DNA from 3 places in the Paraburkholderia sp. IW21 genome. Region 3 is predicted to be linked to each of the others. Evidence: riboswitches for the same ligand, from Rfam matches in the RefSeq annotation. Region 3 holds a riboswitch; each other region holds the start of a gene.
The links. Region 3 has a riboswitch for cobalamin ahead of cobA (uroporphyrinogen-III C-methyltransferase). Riboswitches for the same ligand answer to the same signal wherever they lie in the genome.
Positions count from the first base shown of each region.

Region 1 (9,576 bases), on a different contig from region 3:
AAACGGCCCGGCCATTTTTACGTAGGTTTCGTAGCCGAGGATATCGGTGGCTTCGTTCAGCGCTGTGCGAGCGGCGGGCACCATGAGTTCCGCACTGCCGGGGCCGAGGCCGATCACAGTCAATCGGCCGCGCGGACGACCGATCGTCTCTGGATCGATTGCCAAAGGCGCCAATGCCAGCGCAACGCCTGAATCTGAATCCTTGTGGAGCGTTTCGTAGGGGATGCGTAACGCAGCATGCAGCAAGCTGCCTGGCGGCTCGCCATCTTCGGGACGTGTCTGTGCGAAGCGCAGCGGCACGTTCAAGCTCGCTGCGGCCTCGGCAAGCACCGGGTCTGCCATTCGTTCTGCCGAAGCCAGGAGTGCCGCCAGTGAAAGCGCCGCAAGACCATGCGTGTCCAATGCCTCGCGCACGCGTGCTGCGATCGCCGCACCCGCACCCGCACCCGTCACCGCCGCCACCACACTCCGCGGATGAATCACCAACTCGTCATCACGCCCATCCCACACGCGCGGCGTCACGCGAATCGCGAGACGCGCCGACGCAGAGCGAGGCAGTTGCGCATCGTCGAGCCACGGTGCGTCGCCTTCGATCCGCGTGTTTTCGCCCGCCAGCAGGTCCGAAACGAAGCGCTTGCCTTGCGCTATATCGGCGAGAGCATAGCCTTCAGGCGGATTCAGCACGCACGTGCCGAAGCGCAATTCTCCGCTCGTCGTAATCGCCGGCGATACAGCCAACGCAGCCGCAATCTCACGCGCCATCACGTTGACGCCGGCTAGTCCGCCGAGCAAAGGCACAACCGCGCTGCCGTCTTCGGCAACCGCGAGTACCGGCGGCTCGACGCCCTTGTTCGACAACAACGGCGCGACGCAACGAATCACGATCCCAGCCGCGCACAACGCGACGATCGGCGTGCCGCGCGCATACAAACCACGCAGATGCGCGCCGAGCTCCGTGTACGAGACATCAGCCTCGACACGCCCATGCAAAGCATGCACCTGGGAACCCGCATACAGGGCCTGGATACGCCTCGCAGTCGTCAACGCGCCCACGCCGAGGATCACAATCGCGGGCGGCGTCATCCTTGCCATTTTTCCCCCGGCACGACGAGCAGCGAAAAGTACGGCGACGCCATCGGATCGACGTCGGCGAGCGGCACGATGCGCTGATTGCCCATCGTCGCGCGTTCCACGTAAAGCGCGCGATGCGCGAGACCGAGTTCGCCGAGCACGCGCCGCACCTTGTCGAAATTGCGGCCGAGTTTCATGATGACCGCGGCGTCCGCATCGGCGAGACGCCGGCGCAATTCGTCCTCAGGCAACACGCCGGAGAGCACCGACAAACTCTGATTGCGATACACCAGCGGCGAACCGAGCACAGCCGCACCGCCGAGCATCGAGCACACGCCGGGCACGACTTCGGCCTCGAAGCGCGCCGCGAGCCGGTCGTGCAAATACATATACGAGCCGTAGAAAAACGGGTCGCCTTCACAAATCACCGCGACGTCGCGGCCTGCACCGAGATGGCCGGCGACGATCTCCGCAGCGGTGTCGTAGAAATCGGCGATGATCGCTTCATAGGAAAGCGGCGGCTCGAGCGCTTCGGTGGTGACCGGATAAACGAGCGGCAGATGCTGCTGAGCGTCATGCAAATGCGTTTCAATGATGCTGAACGCGTTGCCCTTCTTACCCTTCGCGACAAAGTACGCGACTACGGGCGCCGCCTTCAGCAAACGCAGCGCTTTCAGTGTGATGAGTTCCGGGTCGCCGGGGCCGACGCCGAGGCCGAATAAACGTCCTTGCACGGTCATTTACTCGACCTCCGTGGCCAGCGCGTTCACCGCGGCGGCGGCCATCGCGCTGCCGCCGCGTCTGCCGTGCACCACGACGTAGGGCACGCCGCGACTGTCTTCGGCCAGCATTGCTTTCGATTCGGCCGCGCCGACAAAGCCCACTGGAAAGCCGAGAATCAACGCGGGTTTTGGCGCGCCGGCGTCGAGCATGTCGAGCAGATGAAACAGCGCGGTCGGCGCGTTGCCGATCACGACGACACTCCCGGCCAGATGCGGTCGCCACAATTCGAGCGCCACGGCCGAGCGCGTATTGCCGAGTTCGCGCGCCAATCCAGGCACGTCTTCGTGCGTGAGTGTGCAGATCACTTCGTTGTTAGCGGGCAATCGCGCGCGCGTGATGCCTTGCGCCACCATGCCGGCATCGCACAGAATCGGCGCGCCTTGCGCGAGTGCCGCGCGGCCTGCAGCGCCTGCGCCTTCAGAAAACCGAAGATCTTCAATCACGTCGACCATGCCACACGCGTGGATCACGCGCACGGCGAGCTTTTCGAGGTCGGCGGGGATGCGCGAGAGGTCGGCCTCCGCGCGTATCGTCGCGAAGGATTGGCGATAGATCTCCTGACCGTCGCGAATGTAATCAAGCATCTGAAGGGCTCCGGACCAGGTGTTCGAGCATGTCGGCGGCCTGTTCGATCGTGAGTTGGTGCGCGACGCAGTCACCGAAACCCGGTGAGGCGTCACGTCGGTAAAGGTCGTATGCGCCGGGGGCCACCGCCAGCAGCGTGTAGGGCGCGCGGTGCGCGGCGGCACAAGAGCGTTGGCATCCGCTTAGATGGACGTCGACACCGTCGGGCAGGCGATCCGCTAAAAGCAGCGCGTCGGCCTTGGTATCGGCGAGGCTTTTTGCACAGCCTGTAGAGCCGGCGCAGGCGATCAAGCGCGTACCAGGCTGCGCGGGGTCACAGGCGAGGCCTAGCGCGTTCATTGCGGCGAGCACGGCAGGCACCGCGTCCGATGCGATATCGGGCAGCAACACGCTTTGCCAGGGGGTCATGCGAAGCGTACCGTTGCCGCGCTGTTGCGCGAGCGTGGCAACGCCGCGCAAGGTCGCGGTGTCGAGGCGTCCGAGCGGCGGCTGGCCGCCTACGTGCCACGTTCCCACTACCCGTTGCGCGTGCGCGCCGAGTCGCAGCGTGGCGTCGGCTGGCGTGGCGCGTCGCCAGTTCGCGAGCGATGGGTCACGTGACAGCGGAAAATCGACATACGTTTGAGCGTGCTGCAATACGGCGTCGACGGAATGTGCGGCCAGCAGGTGACGCATACGCATGGCATCGGCTGCAGCCAGATCGAGGAACGTGTGCAGCAGTGCGCGGACAAGATCAGGGACTTGCGAAGGCAGTACAGCGGCAAGCGCACCCGCACCCGCGTTCGTCACCGCAGCTGGGCATCCCCCCAAACCGAACACAAATCGCACACCGTCTTCAGTTTGCGTCGCCGCCAACCAGACATCATGCGGATGATCCACCCGGGCAAGACGCTCACCGCCGTCGAGCGACAACGCGAATTTCGGCGATAGCCCCGCGAAACGCGCTTCGGTTTGCAGCAGCGTGAGCAGTTCGGCGCTGAGCTGCGTGGTGTCGAACAGCGCAAACGGATCGCGTCCGGCAGCAGGGCTCACCATCACATTGCGCACATCGTCTGCAGCGGATGCCGGTATCAAGGTTGACGCTTGCCTTGCGCCGGTCGCCGGAGCGGGGCCAAGGCCCGCATCGATCAGCGCCGCGATCAACGCCGCTTCATGGCCGACCCGCACCCCACGCACTTGCAGATTCGCGCGATTGGTCAGCTCGATCACGCCGGCCGCGTGCTGCTCGCTCGCGTCGGCGATCACGGCAGCCTGCGCCGCGCTCAACTCGCCGCCGGGCAATTTGATCCGGCAAATCCCACCGTCGCGCGCGGCGACGATGCGCAGCAGCCCCGGGCATGCCGACGGCCGCAGCGCAAGGGCTGCGTCAGGTAAAGCGGTGGAGGGCGAAGCTTGATTCAAGACGGACACCGGGTTTAGCGTCGCGCGACGGCCCGAGCAAGCCGCGAGGGGCATTACTGCGGCATCGGTACACCCCGCCCGATGTAGGCTGGCACGAACAGTCTCGCCGGCAGGTCTCCTGGCTGGCAGGTCATGGTCCGCCGCTGCCTTCCCGGTTGAACCAGTGGCGCGGAGCGCAGGCGGACTCGCTGCATACAGTTGCGGGGGCAGCCACAGTGACACTGTGTTCCCTCTTCGGCCCCGAAGGGCACCGGCGGCTGTATTATGCCTTTTTTCGAACAGCACAACGAGGCTGGACGCTTTGATCGGCGTGGCACAGCGCACTATTTGAAGATACAGAATGAGGATGGATGCATGCCGGCGTGGCTGACCGTGGTGGGCATAGGCGATGACGGCTTCGCCGGCTTGGGGAGGCCCGCGCGGCGTGCTTTGCTGGAAGCGTCGGTGGTTTACGGCGGCGAACGTCATCTGGCGATGTTGCCTGCGCGCCTCGCCGCGCGCCGTGCGGCATGGCCGCGTCCGTTCGATCTCGCGCCGTTGCTGGCGGAGCGCGCGGCCCCCGTGTGCGTGCTGGCGAGCGGCGATCCCATGCTGTTTGGGGTCGGTGCGACCTTGGCGCGGCAGCTGCCGCCAGGCGAGTTGCGGGTGCTGCCCGCGCCGTCGTCGTTGTCGCTGGCGGCCGCGCGGCTCGGCTGGCCATTGCAGGATGTCGCGACGGTCTCGCTGGTAGGCCGGCCGCTTCCGACGTTGAATACCCATTTGCATGACGGCGCGCGCGTGTTCGTGTTGAGCGCTGACGGACGCACGCCTGCTGCGCTGGCCGAATGGCTCGACACCCGCGGTTTCGGCGCGACCCGGATGACCGTACTGGAGCATTTGGGCGGCGATCTCGAGCGGCGCATCGACGGCCGAGCGGATCAATGGTCCACGGGCGAAGTGGCGGCGCTGAACCTGATTGCGCTCGAATGCTGTGCAACGGAAGGCGCTCCGCGTCTGCCGCTGACTTCCGGTTTACCCGACGACGCCTTTCGCCACGACGGTCAGTTGACCAAACGCGACGTACGCGCGATCACGCTGGCGCGCCTTGCGCCGACGCCGGGTGAATTGCTGTGGGATGTGGGCGCGGGTAGCGGTTCGATCGGCATCGAATGGATGCGCGCGCACCCGACCTGCCGCGCTATCGCGATCGAAGGGCACGCGGAGCGGCAGCGTTTTATCGAGCACAATCGCGATGCGTTGGGCGTGCCCGGTTTGCAACTGGTGGCCGGCCGCGCGCCTGATGCGTTGGCGGGGCTGCCGGTGCCGGATGCCGTGTTCATCGGCGGCGGCGCGACGGTGCCGGGCGTGCTCGACGCTTGCTGGGCGCGTCTGCGTGAGGGCGGCCGGCTGGTCGCCAACGCGGTCACCTTGCAAGGCGAGGCGGCCCTGACGGCGTGGCGTGAGCAATATGGCGGCACGCTGACCCGCATCGCGCTCGCCGACGCGCAGCCGCTTGGCGGCTTCGATACGTGGCGCCAGGCGCTGCCGATCACGCTGCTTGAAGTCACCAAGGCCGCCGACTCACCTGCTCAACCGTAATGCGCGAAGAAACGCCCGAACAACCCGCGCCGCTGCGTAGCGGCTACACGACCGGCAGTTGCGCCACCGCGACGTCGCTCGCGGCGGCACGCCTGCTGCTTGCGGGTGTCGTCAGCGAGGTCGCGGAGATCGTGTTGCCGAAGGGCCAGCATGTGCCGATGCCGCTGGTGTTTTGCCGCCTGAGCGCCGACGGCGCGGAAGCCGGCACCGTCAAGGATGCCGGTGACGACCCCGACGTGACGCACGGCGCAATCGTGTTCGCCCGCGTGCGGCTTTGCGCTGAACCGGGCGTGATTTTTCGGGCGGGGCCGGGTGTCGGCACGGTGACGCGTGCCGGCCTCACGCTGCCGGTCGGCGAACCGGCGATCAATCCGGTGCCGCGCAAGATGATGACCGCGCATCTGACCGATCTCGCGGTGGAGCATGGATACCACGGCGGTTTCGAAGTGACGATCGGCGTCGAAGGAGGCGAAGAACTCGCGCTGAAAACGATGAACCCGCGCCTCGGCATTCTCGGCGGCTTGTCGATTCTCGGCACCACCGGCATCGTGCGGCCGTTCTCGTGCTCGGCGTATATCGCGTCGATTCATCAGGGCATCGACGTCGCGCGTGCGAACGGCTACGTGCATCTCGCCGCCTGCACCGGCAACGCGAGCGAAGACGCGATGCGTGCGCATTATGGTCTGCCGGATATCGCGCTGATCGAAATGGGCGACTTCGTCGGCGCGGTGCTCAAGCATATGAAACGCGCGCCGGTCGAGCGCTTGAGCGTGTGCGGCGGCTTCGGCAAGCTCAGCAAGCTGGCGGCGGGACACCTCGATTTGCACAGCCGGAATTCGAGCATCGATCTGCAACGGCTTGCGGCGTGGGCCGCCGAACATGGCGCGGATGATGCCTTGCAGACGGCAATCCGCACGGCCAATACGAGCCAGCAGGCGGTCGCATTGGCGCGCGCGCAAAACGTGCCGCTCGGCGATATCGTCTGCCAGCATGCGCTCGCGGTAGCACGCGATATCGTGCCGCCGCAGGTCGCCGTCGAAATGTTCGCGATCGACCGCCAGGGCAATCTGATCGGAGCCGCGCAATGATGCGGGTGTTGCTGCTCGGGGGCACCGGCGACGCGTTGCAGATTGCACGGCAGTTCGGACCCGAGCACGTGTACAGTCTCGCGGGCCTCGGCAAGGTGCCGGAGGATCTGTCATGCGTGGTGCGTGTAGGCGGCTTCGGCGGCAGCGAAGGCACGGCGCGCTATATCGAAGACGAACGTATTGGGTTGGTGATCGACGCCACGCATCCGTACGCCGCGCAGATCAGCGCGAACGCCGCGCAAGCGAGCCGCGCGGCACGTGTACCGTGCTGGGCACTGCGTCGCCGGGGCTGGCAGCCGCAATCCGGCGACGACTGGCGCATGGTCGACGACTGGGCCGAACTCACGCAGATACTTGCCGCGTTCAGGCGGCCACTGTTCACGCTCGGCCGCGAACCACTCGCGCATCTCGACGAAATCCCGCCGCATCAGTGCTGGACCGTGCGCTGTCTCGATCCGCACGAAGGCAATGCACGTGCGCGGATTCTGGCGACACGCGGCCCATTTACGCTCGAAGGCGAACGAGCGCTATTCGGCACGGAAGCATTCGATGTCGTCGTCAGCAAAAACAGCGGCGGCAGCGCCACCGAAGCGAAACTCGAGGTCGCGCGCGAACGCGGCTTGCCGGTTGTCATGCTGCGGCGCCCCGAGTTGCCCGCAGTCGATCGCGAGTTCGAGCATGTGGCTGACTTGCTGGACGCGTTGCAAGCGTTGCCTTGAACCGCGCGTGCATGACATGCCGGCCCAATGAATCATGGAGTATTGAATGACGGTGTTTTTTATCGGCGCGGGTCCCGGCGACCCGGAACTGATCACGGTGAAAGGGCAGCGCCTAGTGCGCGGCTGTCCGGTGATCCTGTACGCCGGCTCGCTGGTGCCGGCCGCTGTTTTAGCGGGGCATAGTGCGGAGCAAGTCGTGAATACCGCCGACCTCGACCTCGATCAAATCGTCGCGTTGCTTAAAGCAGCACACGACAAAGGCCAGGACGTGGCGCGCGTGCATTCCGGCGATCCGTCGTTGTATGGCGCGATTGGCGAGCAGATCCGCAGACTTCGCGAACTTGACATTCCCTACGAGATCGTGCCCGGCGTGACGGCGACCGCGGCATGCGCGGCGACGCTCGGCTGCGAACTCACGCTGCCGGATATTTCGCAGACGCTGATCCTCACGCGCTTCGCGAGCAAAACGACCATGCCCGAAGGCGAACAACTCGCCGACCTCGCGAGGCATCGCGCGACCATGGCGATTCACCTCGGCGTGCGCCACCTGGCGCGCATCGTCGATGAATTGCGGCCGCATTACGGCGGCGATTGTCCGATCGCGGTGATCTATCGCGCGAGCTGGCCGGATGAAGAAAAGCTCACCGGCACGCTCGACGATATCGTCGCGAAAGTACAGTCGACAAATATCGAGCGCACGGCGCTGATTCTGGTGGGACGAGTGCTGGCTCCTGAAGGATTTGCGGAATCGACTTTGTACGCGAAAGGCGATTGAAGTCCTGGTAGCAGGCGCCGAATCAGTGGGCTAATTCAGGCTGCTTTGCCGCCAGCTTCACCCTCAACGCTTTCGCGGCTCGAACCATATTGTTCAACGCCGCTTCTGTCTCCGGCCAGCCACGCGTTTTCAACCCGCAATCCGGATTGACCCACAGCCGCTCGGCAGGAATCACTTCACACGCACGTTCCAGCAGCCGCTGCATCGCTTCCGTGCTCGGCACGCGTGGCGAGTGGATATCGTAGATGCCCGGGCCAATCTCGTTCGGATAGGCGAACGCACCGAAGCCGTCGAGCAGTTCCATCGCCGAGCGCGAGGTTTCGATGGTGATCACGTCGGCATCCATTGCGGCGATCGACGGCAGAATGTCGTTGAACTCCGAATAACACATATGCGTGTGAATCTGCGTCTGATCGGCGGCGCCGGCCGCCGAAATACGGAACACGCGCGTCGCCCATTCCAGATAGGTGGCCCAGTCGGCTTTGCGCAACGGCAAACCTTCGCGGAAAGCCGGTTCGTCGATCTGAATGATGCGGATGCCGGCCTTTTCGAGGTCCACCACCTCGTCGCGGATCGCGAGCGCGAGTTGCAGTGCCGTGGTTGAACGCGGCTGGTCGTCGCGTACGAAGGACCATTGCAGCATCGTCACGGGGCCGGTCAACATGCCTTTCATCACGCGATGCGTGAGCGATTGCGCGTAACGGGTGGTCTCGACCGTCATCGGCTCAGGGCGATAGACGTCGCCGTAAATGATCGGCGGCTTCACGCAGCGCGAGCCATAACTTTGCACCCAGCCGTTTTCCGTAAACGCATAGCCCCACAACTGCTCGCCGAAATACTCGACCATGTCGTTGCGTTCGGCTTCACCATGCACCAGCACGTCCAACCCCAGCTCTTCCTGCTTGCGCACGGCGATTTCGATTTCGGCGCGCATCCGCTGCAGGTAGTCGAGCGCGCGCAATTCACCACGCTTGTAGGCGGCGCGCGCGTGACGGATCGCAGGTGTTTGCGGGAACGAGCCGATCGTGGTGGTCGGCAGGAGCGGCAGGTCGAGCGCTTCGCGTTGCACGCGATTGCGCTCGGCGAACGGGCTGTTACGTTCCGCCATCGCAGTGCTCACAGCGGCCACGCGTTTTTGCACCAGTGCATTCACGACCGCGCTTGAGTGACGGCGCGCTTCCAATGCGAGGTCCGCGGCGGCGAGCTTCGGTTCAGCGGCGGCAGGATTGCGCAGGGCGAGCGCGATTGTGCCGACTTCGTCGAGTTTTTCTGTGGCGAAGGCGAGCCAGGATTTCAGATCGGCATCGAGTTTCTTTTCCGCGTCGAGTGACACCGGCACATGCAGCAGCGAGCACGACGACGCAATCCATAAACGGTCGCCAAACTCCGCATGCAGCGCCTGCAACGATTCGACGATATCGCCGAGATCCGCACGCCAGATATTTCGGCCATCGATCACCCCCGCCGACAGCACGGCATGCGCGGGCAATGCGGCGCGCCATGCATCGAGCTGTTGCGGCGCACGCACGAGATCGAGATGAACGCCGGCAATCGGCAGCCTCGCGACGCGCTGCGC
Region 1 covers NZ_JBGGWA010000007.1:138,664-148,239, forward strand. Annotated here, with positions in the region: gene cobJ (precorrin-3B C(17)-methyltransferase) at 1-1,083, opposite strand, end outside; gene ACAX43_RS18245 (precorrin-2 C(20)-methyltransferase) at 1,080-1,811, opposite strand; gene ACAX43_RS18250 (precorrin-8X methylmutase) at 1,812-2,438, opposite strand; gene cobG (precorrin-3B synthase) at 2,431-3,849, opposite strand; cobalamin riboswitch at 3,931-4,110, opposite strand; gene cbiE (precorrin-6y C5,15-methyltransferase (decarboxylating) subunit CbiE) at 4,195-5,418, shown strand; gene ACAX43_RS18265 (cobalt-precorrin-5B (C(1))-methyltransferase) at 5,418-6,506, shown strand; gene ACAX43_RS18270 (cobalt-precorrin-6A reductase) at 6,503-7,225, shown strand; gene cobM (precorrin-4 C(11)-methyltransferase) at 7,272-8,000, shown strand; gene metE (5-methyltetrahydropteroyltriglutamate--homocysteine S-methyltransferase) at 8,023-9,576, opposite strand, start outside.
Region 1: it holds a riboswitch for cobalamin, as region 3 does, so the genes downstream of both, cobG (precorrin-3B synthase) here and cobA (uroporphyrinogen-III C-methyltransferase) in region 3, are expected to answer to the same signal.

Region 2 (9,576 bases), on a different contig from region 3:
ATTGGTGCCTCAAGCGTCCCGGCCACGACCGGGGCTAATCTGGCTCGATCAACAGCTTGCACGGCAAACTCTTGACGATCTTCGATATATGTCAGAACCACGGAATACGGCGGATGATTAGCCATCAATACCCTCTGCACTCTTGATAGATTTGGAATGCCCTTTGCTTACACAGCGCGACTGCTCGCGCGCCGCCCATGTGAGGAGCAATCGTATTGCATATCGTCATTTGAGCTTCATACTGCGCGAAGCACTCACTCTCGTGAGCCTCCCTGCCACCGCACTTTACCATTCCGCCGTCACCGCTACCGCCCTTGAAAAGGGCCCCATAAAGCATCGACCTCTTCGCAGAACCGGTCAGATCTGGCACAAGAGCAGGATAAGGAACCTGCGACTGATCGCCCAGCATCAGCTCCGTGGTCTCGCCCCACTTCGGCAGTGTATCGCTCAGTTCACTACTAAAAAGCTTCCCCGTGAACTTCGCTTTCCACGTCATGTAGCATTCAACGCACATTTCTGGAACGAAGGCTCCAGCATCAGACTTGATTCCTGTGAGCATAGGCGGTGGCGCAACCGGGTCATTGCCCAACTCCCAGTTGGTAAGCCACACACCCAGTTCAGCGTCGCTGATCGGCTGCCACCACGCACCGTTAGCAGAGACCTTCGCCGAATGTGACGACACCGTGCCATTCGCAGCATACTGATAGTCGACTGCCAGTACGCGGGAGAGACTGCCATTTATGGAACTCGCCGGTTCTTTGTACTGGAAAGACTTTACGCGACCACGCTCATCGTAAGCGATGCTCGCCTGGCCGCTGTTACCCGCTATCTGTGTTGCACGGTTCGCGGCGTTACGCTCGAGCGTTCGCATCGCCCAACCTGACACGGCGTCCCGTGTCGTTGCGATGTTGCCCTTTGCGTCATACGTGTAGGTCCAGTCTTCAATCTTCCTGCCGTCCTGGATGACGGTGGCTGACAGAAGACGACCCACATCGTCGTAGCGCGCGCCGACTGTCATTTGACTACCCGTTCCGACCGCCTGCAGTCCCTGTTCGCCTGTCAGGTCGGTCGTTTCCCGCTCCGCGTAGCCCGTGACGTTGCCTCGCGAGTCATAAACGAACGCGCGGACTTTGCCCGGTGTAGCGAGCAGATGCGGACGCAGCGAGTTGTCATCGTTGTACTCAATCGTCGTTACCGTCTTCTTCCCGGGGACGGTTGCAATTGCCTTCGTTGGCCGGTTGGCGCTGTCCCAGGTGTACTGGACATCTCCATCAGGAGTCTGCCTCTGCTTCAGATTCCCTGCTGCATCCCACACACGCGATACCGTGCCGCCTGGCGTAGCAATTGAACGAGGACGCCGCGTATCCAGGACATCAAAGGTGTACGTGCTCCTGCCGGACATGTCGCTGAGCGTCGTCATGCCGGGACCATAGCTGAGCGACACATTACGCGTCGTGTCAGGATGGGTAACCGAGATTGCACGCCCGCTGGAATCGTAGGCCCACGTTGCAATCCTTGAACCGGATTCGTCCTTTACGCCCGTCAATGCGTTGGGGAAGCGGGCATCCTCGTACAGATACTGACGAACGTGGTCATATGGTGCAGTTACCGAAACAAGATTGCCCTTTCCGTCGTAAGCATAGGACGTCGGCATTCCCAAAGGATCTACCAGGGTAACGACACGGTCGCTATTGTCGTATTCCAAACGAATTGAGGTCGCCGTTGCCGGTATCACGTTATCGGCCGGCCACTCGGCGATCGATGACAGGCGCTGCCTGCCGTCATAGAAAACCTTGCGGATCACACCCGTGCGGGTCGTTTCGGAATAGAACTTACCGGTGGTATCGGAGTAGGCTTCCGTCGTACCCGGCAGTTCGTCCTTCAGGTAGAAGTAACCGTCGCCCGCTTTCGTCAGGGAGAGCCCGCGATTTCCTGGTACGACCCACGCTCCGCCAATCCACTTGAACGTCAGAGCTTGCTGGTCACCCCGATAGGCAACAATGTGCGGCACGCTCGCGTTGATCCCGAGCAGGTCGAGCCTACGCTGCCAGTTATTGACCCAGTTGCGGCCCATCGCTGTCTGCGTGGTGTCATAGGGCTTCGAAAGATACGTGCGCTTAAAGACAAGTGGAAGCGTGTCGCCGCTCGCGAAGTCAGGCTCGGAAAGCATGACAATGCCCTTTGCCGGCAACACCGGGTCCGCGACGGGGCAGGAGTCGTCGGACTGAGGCGGGACCGGTACGCCGCCGCAATAGTCGGCTATCCAATCCGAGGCATTAGGACAGTTGTAGTAATTCAATGCGTTATAGGGATCGTCCGGGCCCGTCGACATAGGCGAAGTGCCCGCGACCTGGATAGCGCAGGTCGGGGTCCCGGGAATCCCGAGAGATTTCTGGTAGGTCTGCATGCATTGCATGTAATCTGCCGCGTTGGCGCCAAACGCGACCATGAGCAGCATGAATGCGGCGAGCAGGCGTGCCGTTATTCCCGTTGGTCTCTCATCAAGTCTTTTGTTTTTCATAGTCATCCTTATTGGTTGTACTTGTTTGAAGCCCAAGCACTCTATAAAGAAGACTCGATAGTGGAAATCCGACAAATCCTAAACTTGTGACTTCCCTGGCCTCTCGCAACAGACGCTTGCGACGCCAGCCAGAACAAGCCGTAAGACGTCACGAAAGAACATGCAGGCCATGGACACGCAATAACGGCGACAACAAGAAAAGCAGACGCAGAAAAGCCCTCGCGACTAGTCCGGCCACGAGATATTCCTGCGCGAAGGTAGAGGGAAGCTGAGAGGCCGCATCGGGCCGACAAGGAAGAAGGGGACTGGGCGTCCCCATGAAAACCGAGCTATGCGTGACCTAGCCGTTCAAGCGAACGCTCCAAAGTTATCCCCAGTTTTTGTCCATAAGCCTGTGGATAACATTCTGGCAAGCACGCCAAGTACCTGATGTCTTTGGCTTCTCTGGCGCTGCACGTCCGCGCGACCGCGACCGCCCTCGCGGTCGCGCCTCTCGATCAAAGGTAAGCAGACTTCGCCGCGCTGCGACTCGCGGGAATCAACAGCTTGCTCCGCTCGACCATTGCGCCAAACAGCAACCCGATGGTCGTCCACATAATCACTTGCATCCCAATTGCCGCCACGCGAAACTTCCACAACAGCGTCGCCGGGAAACCTGCCGGCACTTCGTTGATTGTCGGCATCGACAACTGCACAGCAGCAATGATCACGATGAACACCAGGCCCGCCACAATCGATCCGTTCCACGCGCCCAGCTTCAGCGCCGCGCGGCGCCGCACCTTCAGCGAAAACACCAACGCCGTCAGCGAGATCGCGATCATCAGGAAGAACAAGCCGGTCCTGGTCCCGATCGTCCCGGGGTCGCCCACTGACGGAGGATTCGCCGGATACTTGATGCTCGGAACGATCACCAGCGCGACAAACGCGCCGAGCGCCAACCATGCGGACAACGCGCGTGCACTCAATGCGCCGACGCGGCCATATGCATACGCGAACACCAGCGAAAACAACCCACCGAATGCGGCGCCATATGCCACGACGCCAGTCAACAGGCCCAAGCCCGCTTGCGTGCCGCGGCTTACGAGTTCCTCTTCATGCCCGTGTTCGTGTGCATCGGCGCCCGCGGCCTCGGTCTTTTCCTCGAAGGAAATCGCCTGACTGACCTGCGGCTCGCCCACCACTCGGGCAAAGCCGAACGTGAGGAGTCCCGCGGCGATGCCTGCAAGCATCCCGCGCACCAACAACTTACCAACCATGGTCGACTCCGTTAGTGGCAGGGAAAGCCGAGCAGATGGCGGCCGTCGTGCACGAATTCATGCACGTACATGCCGGGAATCAGTGACGTGGCACCCTGTTCCGCACCAACGAAATAAAGCGCGAGCAACAGCAGCAAGCCGCCGAACACGACCCAGGGCAACAACTCACGCAGTGGAATCGGCGTGGGTTGAGCGGCGGGCAGAGTCGCGGAATCGAAAACAGCGTGGGTCATACGGGACATCTCCTGGGGGTAACGCGCCCCAATAGTCGATTGAAAAGGAATAGTGCGAAGCTCAGGTCTGGCTTTCGGCTGTGAATACCGAATACAGTGGCGCGACCGCGCCGGGTTCTCACCGGCTTCCGTGCTTCGCAGTGCCGCTATTCTACGCGCTAAACTTTGCCTCTCGATAGCGCCAGGCATGGTCGCACGCCTCCCGCTTTAGTCTGGGCCTTCATGGAAATGAACTGAATGGACACACGGCTGTTACTGGTCAGCCACGCGTCGACCGCCGCAATGCGCGCAGGCCGTTTCCCCGCCGACGATCCACTCGACGCACGCGGCCTCGCCGAAGCCAGCGCGGCGCGAGCGCGTCTGTCGATTCCGGACGTCGTGGCGGTCTTCGTCAGCCCAGCCGTATGCGCGCGCGAGACGGCGTCGGCCTTAGGTCTCGTCGCAACCGTCCACAAGGGACTGGCGGACAGGGATTACGGTCGATGGCATGGCCGGCGTCTCGCTGATCTCGCCGTCGAAGCGCCGCAAGATCTCGCTGCATGGACGCACGATCCCGACGCGGCCGCACCCGACGGCGAGTCATTCAGTCAACTCGTCAAGCGGGTAGGACAATGGCTCGATGCAATGAGCGAAGAAATCAGCAGGCTAACGGGCGATGCTGCGTTAAGCGACGCAATGGGCGGTGCAATGGATGCGGCGCCAAGCAAAGCAACGAGCGGCGCGCCGCGCAATAGGCGAGATGTGGTCACCGTCACGCACGCGCCGGTGATCCGGGCAGCGATCGTTCATGCGCTCGGGGCGTCGCCCGCCGTCTTTCCACGCATCGAAGTCGCGCCGCTCTCGGTCGTCGAGTTGCGATGCGCGCGACGCGGCTGGACATGGTGGCCCGCCACTCAGTAACGGCTACGGCTGCGCGCATGGGGACAGCTTGGCCGCGTCGAAACTCCTCTTCCGCTCACTTGCCCGAGACAACCAGCCTCAGCTTGTTCGAACCAGAACGCGTCAAGGTGATATCGGTTCGCCTGGCACGCGTGCCTAGATAAAAGTGCTGACGTCCCGGCGAATTCTGATCGTGCGTCGCGTCCGGCAAACACGATGCGATATCCGCCGCGACGGCCTGCAGGGCGTCCGCATTCGAGCCGGCGTCGTTGTGCGGCGTCCACGTGCATTGGTAGCTGCCGTGGTTCGCTGAACATTGCGCGTCATCGCCGTAGGGTTGCGCGATGCCCCTCCCGTCATCCGGCGTCAGCGAGGCTAAACCGCCTGGCGCCGTCGCGACGATACGTTTGAGCGATGTGCATGGGCTGGGCGCATCGTCGGCATTCGCACTCTGCGGCAGCCATGCGCTCAGCGACAAGGCGGCAATCGCGGCAATAAGCATGAGGATCTTGTTCATGTCGGCGCAATCCTTCGAACGGGGCGCTATCGCGACAGCACGCTTCGTGCCTATGGAAGGGCGGCAAATCGATCGCACGAGCCGAGTGCACCAGAAAGTGGCCTGCACGGCGATCATCACGTTGCTCATCGACGCTGGCAAACAGCGCCTGTAGGCATACAAATTGCGGTCACACCGTACCGGCAAAGAAAATACCGCCCACTAAATTGACGCCAACCCGTTACGCAATGTCTAACCAACCTGCCGCCGGCATACCGGCCCGTCTCTCCTGCGGAATACAGGGAATCGACAACGTTCTGGGGGGCGGTCTCACGCCGCACCGCCTATACCTTGTCGAAGGTGCCCCCGGCACAGGTAAAACTACCCTCGCGTTGCAATTTTTACTGCAGGCTGCCGCCGACGGCCAGGTAGGGCTATACATCACGTTGTCCGAAACCCGCGACGAGCTGATCTCAGTAGCGGACAGCCACGGCTGGGACATCAGCACATTCAGCATCCTCGAACTCCTGTCCGACGAAGGCCTCGACCCGCAATACGAACAAACCGTGCTGCACCCGGCCGAAGTCGAACTCGGCGAGACCGTGCGCAACGTCATCGAGCAGGTCGACGCGCTCAAGCCCGTGCGCATCGTGCTCGACAGCCTCTCAGAGTTGCGTCTGTTGTCGCAGAACCCGTTGCGCTATCGCCGGCAGATTCTGGCGCTCAAGCGCTATTTCGCCACCCGCGAATGCACGGTCCTCCTGCTCGACGACAATACATCGGACCCCGGTGATGTCCAGTTGCACAGCATCGCGCACGGCGTGATCAGTCTCGACAACCTCGTGCACGACTACGGCGGGAACCGGCGACGCATGCGCATCTCGAAGATGCGCGGTATCAAGTTTCGCGAGGGCTATCACGACTTCACCCTCGACACCGGCGGCATCCACGTTTATCCGCGCCTCGTCGCGGCGGAGCATCATGCGGAATTCAATACCCGAGTGCGCAGCACCGGCACGCCGGGTCTCGACGCGCTGCTCGGCGGCGGTTTGATCCCGGGCACCAATGCGCTATTGATCGGCCCGTCGGGCGTCGGCAAGACCACCACGGTGGTGTCGTGCCTGGTCGCAGCGCTAGATCGTGGCGAGCGCTGCGTCTACTACGTATTCGACGAGACCCTCACCACGCTCATGATCCGTTGTGCGACGCTCGGCATGCACCTGGCGCCGCACGTCGAAAGCGGCCTGCTCACGTTGCGCCAGATCGATCCGGCAGAAATCTCGCCCGGCGAATTCGCCTGCGACGTGCGCGAATCGGTCGAGGACAAGGGCTGTAAGTACGTTGCCATCGACAGTCTGAATGCCTATCTCCAGGCGATGCCCGGTGAGCGCTATCTGCTGCTGCAAATGCACGAACTGCTCGGCTATCTGAACCAGCAAGGCGTCATCACCATGCTCGTACTGGGCCAGCACGGCATCATCGGCGAGGTGCAGAGCGACATCGACATCAGCTATCTCAGTGACGTCGTCGTGCTGTTCCGCTATTTCGAACACCACGGCGAAGTGTTGACGGCCGTCACCGCGGTGAAAAGCCGCGCGAGCGCACACGAGCGCTCGATCCGCCAGTTCCGGCTCGCCAGTAACGGCGTGGAAGTCGGCGAAGCGTTGCGCGACTTCGAGGGCGTCCTCTCGGGGCTACCCGCCTACCGCGGGGGCACCGCGCTGCTCGGTGCGCCCGACCGCGTCATCAACACGTCCAGGCAATAACGCCATGGAGCAACGCGTCCTTATCCTCGCGCCGTACGGCCGCGACGCCGATGTAATTGCCGAGGTTCTCCACAAGGACGACCGCGAATGTGTCGCTTGCCGCGATGCCGATGCGCTCACCGAAACGCTGGATGCCGGCGCGGGCAGCGCGCTGATCGCCGAAGAGGCACTCGCGAACGGTCATGCAGCGCGGCTGTTCGGCTGGCTCGAACAGCAGCCGACGTGGTCCGACTTCCCCTTTATCCTGCTCGCCGCCAATCGCGTCGGGCGCCGGTCGGCACGCGGCCTCGAAGTGCTCGAGCGGCTCGGCAACGTAGTGGTGCTCGAGCGCCCGCTGAACTCGGAAACGCTCCGACGCGCGGTAGGGTCCTCGCTGCGGGCGCGCTCGCGGCAGTATGAGTCGCGCCGCCAACTGGCCGAACTGATCGAGGCGCAAGAAGCGCTGGTGCAACTCAATGATTCGCTGGAGAGCCGCATCGCCGAGCGCACGCACGAGCTCGCTTCCGCCAACAACCGGCTGATGATGGAGATTCACGAGCGCGCCAAAGTGCAGGCGGTACTGGTGCAGTCGCAGAAGATGGAGGCGCTCGGGCAACTCACGGGCGGCATCGCGCACGACTTCAACAACCTGCTGAACGTCATCATGGTCAACGCGGAGCTGATCGCGCGAGTCGGCAGCAGCGATCGTATTCGTGCAATGGCCGCCACCGTCAAACGCGCGACCGAGCGGGGCGCGAAACTGACGGGCCAATTACTGACCTTCTCGCGCAACAGCAATCTCGATCTGAAAGCGGTGGACGTGGTCGCCTTGCTGCAAGGCATGCGCGACATCGTCACCGTGTCGCTCGGTTCGAGCATCAGCTACATCAACGAATCCGATTGCGAAGAGATGTGGACTGAGGCCGATGCCAATCAACTCGAACTGGCCATCCTCAATCTGGCGATCAACGCGCGCGACGCGATGCCCGGCGGCGGCCGGCTAGGCGTTCACGTGAAGGAGCGCACGGCCCCCGATCAAACCCTCAAACACGGCCGCTATGTCGTGGTCGAAGTCACCGACACCGGCTCCGGCGTGCCCCCCGACATCGTCTCGCGCGTGTTCAATCCATTCTTCACGACCAAGCCGATCGGCAAGGGCACCGGCCTCGGCTTGAGCCAGGTCTACGGGATCGCGCGGCAAGCCGGCGGCACCGCACGCCTGTTCAGCGAAGAAGGCACCGGCACCACGGTGGAGATCTGGCTGCCGTTACGCGAGCGCGCGGCTCCGCAAACCGAGGCGGTATCCAATGTCGAGGAGAACGCGGTCGGCGAACAACGCGTGCTGGTCGTCGAGGACGATGGCGAGGTGCGCGCGATGCTGGTCGACTGTCTGAGGATGCTCGGCTATACCGTGACGGAAGCCGCGGACGGACGGGCCGGGCTAGACCGTTTAAAGGACGACAATCCCGATTTGCTGATGGTCGACTTCGCGATGCCGGGTATGAACGGTATCGACGTCATCGCCGAGGCGCGCAAGATGCGCGAAGACCTGCCGGTCATCCTGGCGACCGGTTATGCGGACGTGGATATTTCGGGCCTCGCCGTCAAGCGCTGCACGATCTTGCGCAAACCCTTCCAGCTCGACGATCTGGCACGTACCGTACGGCTCGGCCTCGCGGCCTGAAAGAAGTCCCCGGGCGTGTCATGAGTTGTCACATTGCGGCATGAGGCTGCTACCAAGTACGTCTTTACGAAATATTCCAATTCAATAGTTTGCTAACGAATATTTTAGAAATACAATACCGGCCATGTCGAATCTCGATGCCTTGCGCCGGACCGTTAGTGGCACCCTGGTCGTCGCTGCCAGAAAATGGCGGCGCACAAGTCATGGCGTGCTCGCGGCCTTCAACGTTTCCGAAGCGTGCGCCACGCCGCTGCTCACCGCCAGCCGGCTCGGCGAAGCGGTGCGCCAGGTCACGCTGGCCGAATACATCGGTATCGAAGGGCCTTCGCTCGTGCGGCTGCTCGATCAACTGTGCTCGGCCGGCCTGATGCGCCGCGACGAAGATCCCGAAGACCGGCGCGCAAAAACCGTGGTGCTCACCGACGAAGGGCGCGCCGTCACCGCGAAAATGGAAGAAGAGCTCGTCACGCTACGTGCTCAGGCTCTGAAAGGCATTTCACGCAGCGATCTCGAAGCGACCTTGCGAGTGCTGGCCGCTTTCACAGCAGACGCCAAAGACTCGGCGTAACGGTTTATGGTCTATCCCTCCCTTCGTGACTGGCTGTTCTCGGTCAAGACGTTTGCCGCGGCGATGATCGCGCTCTACCTCGGTCTGGCGCTCGAGCTGCCGCGGCCGTACTGGGCGATGGCCACCGTCTACATCGTGTCGAATCCGTTTGTCGGCGCGACCCGCTCCAAGGCGCTCTATCGTGCGCTCGGCAC
Region 2 covers NZ_JBGGWA010000019.1:42,546-52,121, reverse strand. Annotated here, with positions in the region: gene ACAX43_RS30930 (hypothetical protein) at 1-125, opposite strand, end outside; gene ACAX43_RS30925 (DUF6531 domain-containing protein) at 125-2,521, opposite strand; gene ACAX43_RS30920 (CbtA family protein) at 3,019-3,777, opposite strand; gene ACAX43_RS30915 (CbtB-domain containing protein) at 3,789-4,010, opposite strand; cobalamin riboswitch at 4,053-4,191, opposite strand; gene ACAX43_RS30910 (histidine phosphatase family protein) at 4,248-4,910, shown strand; gene ACAX43_RS30905 (hypothetical protein) at 4,966-5,406, opposite strand; gene ACAX43_RS30900 (hypothetical protein) at 5,405-5,560, shown strand; gene ACAX43_RS30895 (ATPase domain-containing protein) at 5,634-7,151, shown strand; gene ACAX43_RS30890 (ATP-binding protein) at 7,156-8,814, shown strand; gene ACAX43_RS30885 (MarR family winged helix-turn-helix transcriptional regulator) at 8,939-9,382, shown strand; gene ACAX43_RS30880 (FUSC family protein) at 9,389-9,576, shown strand, end outside.
Region 2: it holds a riboswitch for cobalamin, as region 3 does, so the genes downstream of both, ACAX43_RS30915 (CbtB-domain containing protein) here and cobA (uroporphyrinogen-III C-methyltransferase) in region 3, are expected to answer to the same signal.

Region 3 (9,576 bases):
TGAACTCTTCGCGCCGCTTGCCGAGGGCATCGGCGGTGGCGAGGCGTTCGCTTTCGACTGTCGCGTGCAAGGCCGTGCGCAAAACGGGGTCGGTGATGCGCGCGATGCGCCACGGCTGCATGAAGCCGACGCTAGGCGCGTGATGCGCCGCGTCGAGCAGGCGCTGCAACACGGCGGGGTCGACCGCCTCGCGCACGAAGTGGCGCATGTCGCGTCGTTCGTAAATCGCGCGGTAGACGGCCTCGCGCTCGGAGTCGTTAAAAGGCTTCGCCATGGAGCAGGGCGGCCGTGAAGGCCGGGTTGGAGGGCCAATAAGCGTGCATATAAGTGGCCACGATCGAGCCGCTGCGGAACACGTTTTCGCCAGGAGCGCCGCCGTGTGGCCGGGTGGCGGAACGCAGCGGCGTGAGCGGCGTCGTCAGTTTCGAATAGTGAAAGGTGTGACCGGTCATTGGACCGTGCGGGCTGTCGATCTGTTGCATGCCGAGCGCGGTGAAGCGCGTTTGCATCGTCGCATGGCCGGGCAGCAGCCCGAGCATGGGTGTGCTGGTGCCGCTCGTGTCGGTGAGTTGGTCGAGCAGGTAAAGCATGCCGCCGCATTCGGCGACAATCGGTTTGCCCGCAGCCGCGTGCGCTCGGATCGTCGCGGCACTGCGCGTGTTGCTTGCGAGCGTTGCAGCGTGCAGTTCGGGATAGCCGCCCGGAAGGTACAGGGCGTGCGTGTGCGCCGGAAGTGCATCGTCAGCGAGCGGCGAGAAGTATTCGATGTGCGCGCCGAGTGCTTCTAGAAGCGTGACGTTGGCCGGGTAGATGAACGAGAACGCGGCGTCGCGCGCGATCGCGATTGTCTTGCCTTCGAGAAGGTGCGGGAGCGTTTGTGGCTCAGGCTCGCCGAATTCCACCCGCGGCGGCAATTCAGTCAGCGCGGTTTGTGCGAGTGCATCGGCGGCGCGATCCAGGCGCATTTCCAGGTCTTCGATCTCTGCTGCTTGATGCAGGCCGAGGTGGCGATCGGGCAATTCGATTTCGTCGTTGCCTGTGATGTATCCGCACCAGCGCAGATCCGGCGGCAGCGCCTCTTCGAGCATTTGCGCGTGCCTCGCAGAGCCGACGCGATTGGCGAGCACACCGTAAAACGGCACTTGCGGCCTGAATTGCGCAAGGCCGAAGGCGATCGCGCCGAAGGTCTGCGCCATCGCTTTCGCTGAAATCACAGCGAGTACCGACACCCCGAACGTGGTTGCCAGATCGGCGCTGCTCGGCGTGCCGTCGAACAGGCCCATCACGCCTTCGATCAGGATCAGATCCGCTTCGGCCGCCGCTTGCGCCAGCAGATTGCGGCAGGCCGCTTCGCCCACCATCCACAAATCGAGCGACAACACCGGCGCGCCACTGGCGCGTGCCAGAATCATCGGGTCGAGGAAGTCTGGGCCGGTCTTGAACACGCGCACACGCCGCCCCAGCCGCCGGTGATAGCGCGCGAGGCCGGCTGTGATCGTGGTCTTGCCTTGACCCGAAGCCGGCGCGCTAATGAACAGGGCGGGGCACGCCGCGAAGGAAATCCCCTTTGGGGACGCGGACATGGTTCAGAACTCCACGCCGCGCTGTGCTTTCACGCCCTGCTCGCGATACGGATGCTTGACGATGCGCATTTCGGTGACGAGGTCGGCGGCTTCGATCAACGCGTCCGGCGCGTGGCGGCCGGTCACCACCACGTGCAGCATTTCAGCCCGCGCGTTCAGCACCGACAGCACTTCGTCGAGCGGCAGGTATTCGTACTTCAGCACCGTGTTCAGTTCGTCGAGGATCACCATCTGATAGTCGCCGCTTTCGATCATCCGGCGTGCTTCGGTCCAGCCTTTGCGCGCGGTGGCGATGTCGGCGTCGCGATTCTGCGTGTTCCAGGTGTAGCCGTCACCCATCGTGACGAAGTCGCAATTGGCGATCGCACCGAGGAAGTCGCGCTCCGAGGTATGCAGCGCGCCTTTGATGAATTGCACGACGCCGAGGCGCATACCGTGCCCAAGCACGCGCACAGCCATGCCGAAGGCTGCGGTGGTCTTGCCTTTGCCGGTGCCGGTGTTGACGATCAGAAGTCCTTTTTCAACGGTGGCGCCGGCCTGCTTTTTCTCGTGACCTTCGCGCCGGCGCTCGGTCATGCGTTGATGCGATTCGGGGTCGGTCTTCATGGAAGGTCCTGTTTTTGGGTATCGTTGTTTGTATGTTCGTGGGCGGGTGAAGCAGTCGTCGATGCGATCGCGACTGTGACGCCGTTGTGTACGGTTTTGCGCACGAGTAGCCGTGCATTGGGCGTTTCGAACGCGACTGACGCATGGGCCGCACCGGGTGCGTCGGCTGCGTCGGATTCGGTCGCCGCGGCGAGTAAGGCGCACGGCTCGCAGACGCCGTCTACGCCGAGATATTCACGAGCGGCCGCGGACGGGTCGTCCACGGGCGTCGCCGCAATCCGCTCGCGGCTGAACAGTTTCAGCGGCAACGCGTGACGTGCGCAGAATTCGAGCAAACCTGCTTCGTGAGCTTTGGTGTCGACCGAGGCAATCGTGCTGATTGCGTTGAATGCATACGCGCCGAGCGCGGCGCGCACAGCGGCTTCGATCTGCTCGACAGAACTGTGCAAGCGACAGCCGATGCCCACGGTCAGCGTTTTCATGGCTCGTCCGAAGCGTCCGAAGCATCAGAAGCGTCCGCCGCCGCCGAGTTAGCCGCTTGCGCCCCTCCCACCGCGCCAGCCTCACCAGTATTCGCAGCGGCCCGCGCGAGTGCCAGCGACGCCACTCCGCCGATCACCACGATCGCCGGGGAGCCGAGTCGGGCGCGTGAGACCGCTTCCGCGAACGCGCCGAGTCGCGCGAGCACGTGCCGTTGCTCAGGACGAGTCGCGGATTCAATCGCGGCACACGGCGTGTCGGCGCTCATGCCGGCCGCGAGCAACGCGCCGGCGATATCGTTCAGCCGCCGCATGCCCATATAAATCACCAGCGTCATGCGCGTGGCGACGAGTGCGGCCCAGTCCGGCTCGCCGCTGCCGGCGCCGTGGCCCGTGACGAACACCACGCCTTGCGTGTGATCGCGATGCGTGACCGGAATGCCGATCGCCGCGGGCGCCCCGATCCCCGCCGTGATGCCGTTGATCACGTCCACCTCGATGCCCGCTGCATGCAGCGCCTGCTGTTCTTCGCCGCCGCGGCCAAACACGAACGGATCGCCGCCTTTCAAACGCGCGACGCTGCGCCCGGCCTGCACGTGTTCGAGCATCTGCGCGACGATGCCGGCCTGCGGCGTCGACGGATGCCCACCCCGTTTGCCGACGTACACGACCAGCGCGTCGGCGCGCGCGAACTGCAGTACGTCGGGGTTCACCAGATCGTCGACCAGCACCACGTCGGCTTGCGCCAAGGCGCGAATCGCCTTGAGGGTCATCAGTTCGACGTCGCCGGGGCCGGCGCCGATCAGCCAGGCGCGGCTCATTGCGGCATGCATGGCGTGCGCCATGTCGTGACAAGCGGGAAAAGGCGGAGCGGCAATGCGCTCCAGATGGCGGAAATCGAGGTCATGCGGTGCTACGAGAATTACGCACGACGATAAACGCCACTCGCGCGTTTCCCATAGGGAAACGCAAACAGCGGCGCCACGTCGTGCTTCAGCGCCTTCACATCCGTCCCTCGCGGATTCCGGCGGCCGGCAGCGTGACGTTCGCCGCCTCCGCGTCTGGCCGGTATCCGGGCTGGCGGCCTCATGCGTTTTGCCTTCCCGTCGGATTCCTCAGACAGTGGCATCAAAAACGCATGCGCGATGCGAAAGCACCGCAGGTCGCTTACCGTTGCGGGGACAGCACAGGTTGAGCGCAGCGAGCGCGGCCTGTTTCCCGTTTAACTGCACATGCGAACGCATGTGCGGGCACCAAACGCGCGCATACGATAGCACACCACAGGCGGCGCCGGCACTGCGGAAAGGCCCTGCCGAGGCCCGCTGCCGAGGCCCGCGTTTTCTTGACGGCGCGGGGCCGCGGGCCTACACTCGCACGCACTTTGGTGCTCGTGTGCGCGCTCGTGCGCATGCAGTTAAACGGGAAACAGGGTGCCCGCCTGCCATGGATAGGGTCAACCTGTGCTGCCCCCGCAACGGTAAGCGAAAAGCGGTTCCAGGTTGATTGCCTGGCGCCGCGGAGCCGGCTTCGATGTCCACGCGCAAGGCCGCGTAGGCATATACCCACTGGGCGAGAAACCACTCGCTCGGGAAGGGGAAGCGGCGCTTTCGCCAGCCCGGATACCGGCCAGAATACGAAGAACGAACGCCGCGGGGATGCGGCGCTGCGTTCATGATCTCATTCGCGTTTTCTGTTTTTCTGTTGCCTGGGTAACGCCGTTGTTCATCCCCGTGTTTTGTTATCGTCCGTGCTTTCAGGGCATCAGCCCCGTTGGCTTGACCGATACAGACAAACGCGCCGGCGTGCACGTGCAACTCCTACGGATGGACCTCACGATGCAAACTCAAATGCGCAAGATCCCCGTCACCATCGTCACGGGCTTTCTCGGCAGCGGCAAGACCACACTGTTGCGGCACATTCTTCAGCATGCGGGCGGCAAGCGCATCGCGGTGATCGTCAACGAGTTCGGTGAACTCGGCATCGACGGGGAAATCCTCAAGGGTTGCGGGATCGGCTGCGATGAAAACGGCGTCGAGACTGAAGGCCAACTGTATGAACTCGCGAACGGCTGCCTCTGCTGTACCGTGCAGGAAGAATTTTTCCCGGTGATGGAAAAACTGGTGGAGCGCCGCGAGCAGATCGATCACGTGCTGATCGAAACCTCGGGTCTCGCGTTGCCGAAGCCGCTGGTGCAGGCGTTCAACTGGCCGCAGATCAAGAATAGCTTTACCGTCGACGCGGTAGTCACCGTGGTGGACGGTCCCGCCGTGGCGAGTGGCCAGTTCGCCGACAATCCACTTGCCGTGGATGCGCAACGCAAAGCCGATCCGAATCTCGATCACGAATCGCCGTTGCACGAACTGTTCGAAGATCAATTGTCTGCGGCTGATCTGGTGATTCTGAACAAAACCGATTTGCTCGACGAATCGCATCAAGCTTCAGTCGAGGCCACCATCCGCGAGGAAATTCCGCCGCAAGTGAAGATCGTGCGCGCGCAGAGGGGTCAGCTCGATCTGCATACCTTGCTGGGCCTCGAAGCAGCTTCTGAAGAAACGATTCACCTGCGCCACGATCACCATGGTTCGGCTGACGACGCCGATCATCACCATGACGAATTCGATTCGGTGGTCGTCCACGCGAATGTTTCGTCGCGCGAAGCGGCGATCGCCGCGTTGCAAGGGCTGGTCGAGACGAACACGATTTACCGTGTCAAAGGTTTCGCGGCGTTGCCGGGCGCGGCAATGCGTCTGGTGATCCAGGGCGTGGGCCGTCGTTTCGATAGTTACTTCGATCGCCGTTGGCAAGCCGGTGAAGCCGGTGAGGGACAGCAAAGCCGTTTCGTGCTGATCGGTGAAGACCTGGATCAAGCCGTTCTGCAGCACGCCTTCGAAGCCGCATTGGCCGCAGTTCCGCGCGCCCAGCCGCAACAGGCGTAACCGGTCATGCATCTGCTGCGCACTACGCCGGGCGGCTTTGTCGACGATACGCAAGGCGTGATCCGTATCGATCAGCAGCCCGCCGATATCGTGGTGCTCAGCTCGGCCGATACCACGCTGTCGCTGCTCGCCAGCGTGTTTCCTCGGCTGGGGGAAGGCTTTCCGAGCGTGCGGCTCGCGAACGTCACGTATTTGCGGCAGCCGGCTTCGGTCGATTTTTATGTCGAAGACGTGTTGCAGCATGCGCGTGTCGTGGTGGTCGATCATCTTGGTGGCGAGGCGTATTGGCCTTACGGGATCGAACAGGTGGTTGCGCTCGCCGAGCGCAAGCAGCAGACGCTCGCGATGTTCTCCGGCGATCTGCAGGAAGATCCGAACCTGCTTGCACGTAGCACCGCCGACGCGGATCTGTGTCATCAGTTATGGCGCTATCTACGCGAGGGCGGTCCGCAGAATGCCGAGGCGTTCCTGCGCTGCATCGCCCACCGCGAGCTCGGCTGGGGGCGCGAGCCGGCGCCGCCGCGCGCGTTGCCTGCCGCTACGCTCTACCATCCCGAACGCGATACGCCGACGATTGCCGACTGGCAGGCGCGTTGGCGCACGGACGCGCCAGTCGCCGCGATTCTGTTTTACAAGGCGCATCTGCAAGCGGCCAATACCGCCGTGTTCGACGCCCTTATCGATGCGCTCGGCACGCAAGGCCTGAATCCGCTGCCGATCGCGATTACCTCGCTGAAAGATGCGATGAGCCGCGAAGTCGTGCAGCAGTTGTGCGCGCAACATGATGTCGCGCTGGTGCTGAACACGACCGCATTCGCCGCGTCAGCCATCGACGACCCCGAGCCGATTGCGCTCGCCGGCGACGCGCCGGTGATGCAGGTGATCCTGAGCGGCGGCAATCGCGAGGACTGGCTCAAGGACAATCAAGGCCTCAACTCGCGCGATATCGCCATGCATATCGCGCTGCCGGAAGTGGACGGCCGCATCATCACGCGGGCCATCAGTTTCAAAGGGCTCGCCTATCGTTGTCCCCACACCGAAGTCGATGTGGTCCGTTATCAGCCGGACCTCGAACGTGTCGGCTTTCTTGCCGAACTGAGCCGCCGCTGGTGCCGTCTGCGCACGCTCGATAACGCGGACAAGAAAGTTGCGCTGATTCTCGCCAACTATCCGATGAGCGAAGGGCGCATCGGCAATGGAGTGGGGCTCGATACGCCGGCCTCGGTGGTCGGCATTCTGTCGATGCTGGGCGACGAAGGGTATCGGTTAGGCGAGTTGCCCGTCGACGGCGATGCGCTGTTAAAGAAGCTGACTGAGGGCGTGACGAACGATCCGGTCGTGCGTGATTTGCGGCCCGCGCTGCAAAGCCTCGCGCTCGACGATTATCTTTTGTACTTCAACGCGTTGCCCGCTGAAGCGCGCAATGCGCTGAACGCACGCTGGGGGGCGCCCGAACAGGATCCGACGTTGCGGCGTGGCCGGTTCATGATCGCAGGCTGGCGCTGCGGGCATGCGTTCGTCGGGATTCAGCCGTCACGTTCGCGCGAGCAGGGCGACTACGCGAGCTATCACGACGCCGATCTCGTGCCGCCGCATGCGTATCTGGCTTTCTATTTCTGGCTGCGTCACCCGTTCGGCATCGACGCGGTCGTGCATGTCGGCAAGCATGGCAATCTTGAATGGCTGCCGGGCAAGAGCGTCGCGTTGAGCGACGCCTGCTGGCCCGATCTGATTCTTGGGCCGATGCCGCATCTGTATCCGTTCATCGTCAATGATCCAGGCGAAGGCAGTCAGGCGAAGCGTCGCGCGCAGGCCGTCATCATCGACCACCTGATGCCGCCGCTCACGCGCGCCGAGAGTTACGGACCGTTGCAGGATCTCGAGCGCCAGGTCGACGAATACTATGAAGCGCTAATGGTCGATCCGCGCCGCTCGAAGCTGTTGAGGCGCACGATTCTCGCGACCATCGTCGAACATAAGCTGCATGAAGAGCTGAGTCTTGACAGGCCGAACGGGCAGGACGATGAAGATGCGCTGCTGACGCGCGTCGATGCGTGGCTGTGCGAGTTGAAGGAAGCGCAGATTCGCGACGGTTTGCATACGTTCGGGCAATCGCCTGAAGGAGTGCAGCGGCGCGATACGTTACTGGCGCTAGGGCGCTTTCCGGTCGGCGATGGCCAACGCGGTAAGGCAGGTTTGATCGACGCCTTGGCGCGTGATCTGCGGATGGATCATCTGTTCGATCCGTTGTCGGTGGATTGGTCGGCGGTGTGGGACGGTCCGCGTCCTGACGTTTTACGGCGGGTGAGCGATGCGCCGTGGCGGCACAGCGGCGATACGCGCGAGCGTCTGGAACTGTTGGCGGCCGAGATGTTGCGGGGTGTGTGTGGCGATGAAACGCACGCTACTGTGTCCGCTGCTGGGGCCTTACCGCAGGCCGAATGTGTAATCGAGCGCTTGCGTCACGACGTGCTGCCTCGGCTTGACGCCTGCGGTCAACAGGAAATGTCGAATCTCAAACGCGGCCTCGAAGGGCGCTTCGTGCCGCCGGGGCCGAGCGGTTCACCGTCGCGTGGACGTCCGGACGTGCTGCCCACCGGCCGCAACTTCTATTCGGTCGATACGCGTGCCGTTCCCACTCAGGCGGCGTGGTCGCTCGGTTTGAAATCCGCGCAGCAACTGATCGAGCGGCATCTGCAGGAAAAAGGCGACTACCCGCGTGCGATTGGGCTCTCGGTATGGGGCACCGCGACCATGCGCACCGGCGGCGACGACATTGCCCAGGCACTTGCTTTACTCGGTGTGCGACCGAAGTGGGCACCGGGCAGTCATCGTGTGACCGACTTCGAGATCATGCCGATCGAGGCATTCGACCGGTCGCGTATCGACGTCACGTTGCGTGTGTCCGGCTTTTTCCGCGACGCCTTCGCGAACGTGATGCATTTGTTCGACGCCGCCGTGCAGGCGGTGGCCGAACTCGACGAGCCTGAAGACCTGAACCCGATCCGCGCGCGCGTGCTGCGCGAACGGGATGCGCTCATCGCGCGCGGCATGGACGCCGCCGAGGCGCGCAAGCGTGCCGGCTGGCGTGTGTTCAGTGCGCGCCCTGGCGCTTACGGTGCCGGTCTGCAGGACATGATCGACTCGCAGCAATGGCAAACCGACGCCGATCTCGCGAACGCGTATCAGGCGTGGGGCGGTTATGCCTACACGCAAAAAAGCGCTGGCGAAGAAGCGCGGCACGCATTCGGCACACGTCTCGCCGCGATGGACGTAGTACTGCAGAACCAGGACAACCGCGAGCACGATCTGCTCGATTCGAACGACTATTACCAGTTCCAGGGCGGCATGGTCGCGGCGGTGCGGCATCTGACGGGCAATCAGCCTCAGGTGTACCACGCGGATCACAGCAATCCGGCGGCGCCGCGCGTGCGTACGCTGCACGAAGAGATCGCCCGCGTGATCCGCTCGCGCGTGGTCAATCCGAAATGGCTCGATGGTGTGAAGCGTCACGGCTACAAGGGCGCCGCTGAAATCGCCGCGACGGTCGACTATCTGTACGGCTACGATGCGACCGCGCGCGTGATCGCCGATTACCAATACGCGCTCGTCACCGATGCTTATCTGAACGACACCGATACGCGCGAGTTCTTGCAGCGGCACAATCCGCACGCCATGCATTCGATCTGCGAGCGTCTGCTCGAAGCGATGCAGCGCGGTTTGTGGCAAGCACCCGGCGACTATCGCGAGCAAGTCGAACAGCATTTGCTCGCGAGTGAGCAGCAGATCGAAGGAATGCAAACATGAACGCTGCGACTCAACGATCCGCTTTTCCCTTTGCCGCGCTGATCGGCCAGGCGCCGTTGCAACAGGCGCTCTTGCTGGCCGCGATCGATCCGGGTCTAGGCGGCGTGCTGATCAGCGGGCCGCGCGGCACGGCGAAGTCGACTGCCGCGCGCGCGCTCGCTGAAC
Region 3 covers NZ_JBGGWA010000012.1:219,993-229,568, forward strand. Annotated here, with positions in the region: gene bluB (5,6-dimethylbenzimidazole synthase) at 1-274, opposite strand, end outside; gene ACAX43_RS26260 (cobyrinate a,c-diamide synthase) at 258-1,583, opposite strand; gene cobO (cob(I)yrinic acid a,c-diamide adenosyltransferase) at 1,587-2,189, opposite strand; gene ACAX43_RS26270 (cobalamin biosynthesis protein) at 2,186-2,671, opposite strand; gene cobA (uroporphyrinogen-III C-methyltransferase) at 2,668-3,489, opposite strand; cobalamin riboswitch at 3,714-3,941, opposite strand; cobalamin riboswitch at 4,034-4,314, shown strand; gene cobW (cobalamin biosynthesis protein CobW) at 4,504-5,604, shown strand; gene cobN (cobaltochelatase subunit CobN) at 5,611-9,411, shown strand; gene ACAX43_RS26290 (ATP-binding protein) at 9,408-9,576, shown strand, end outside.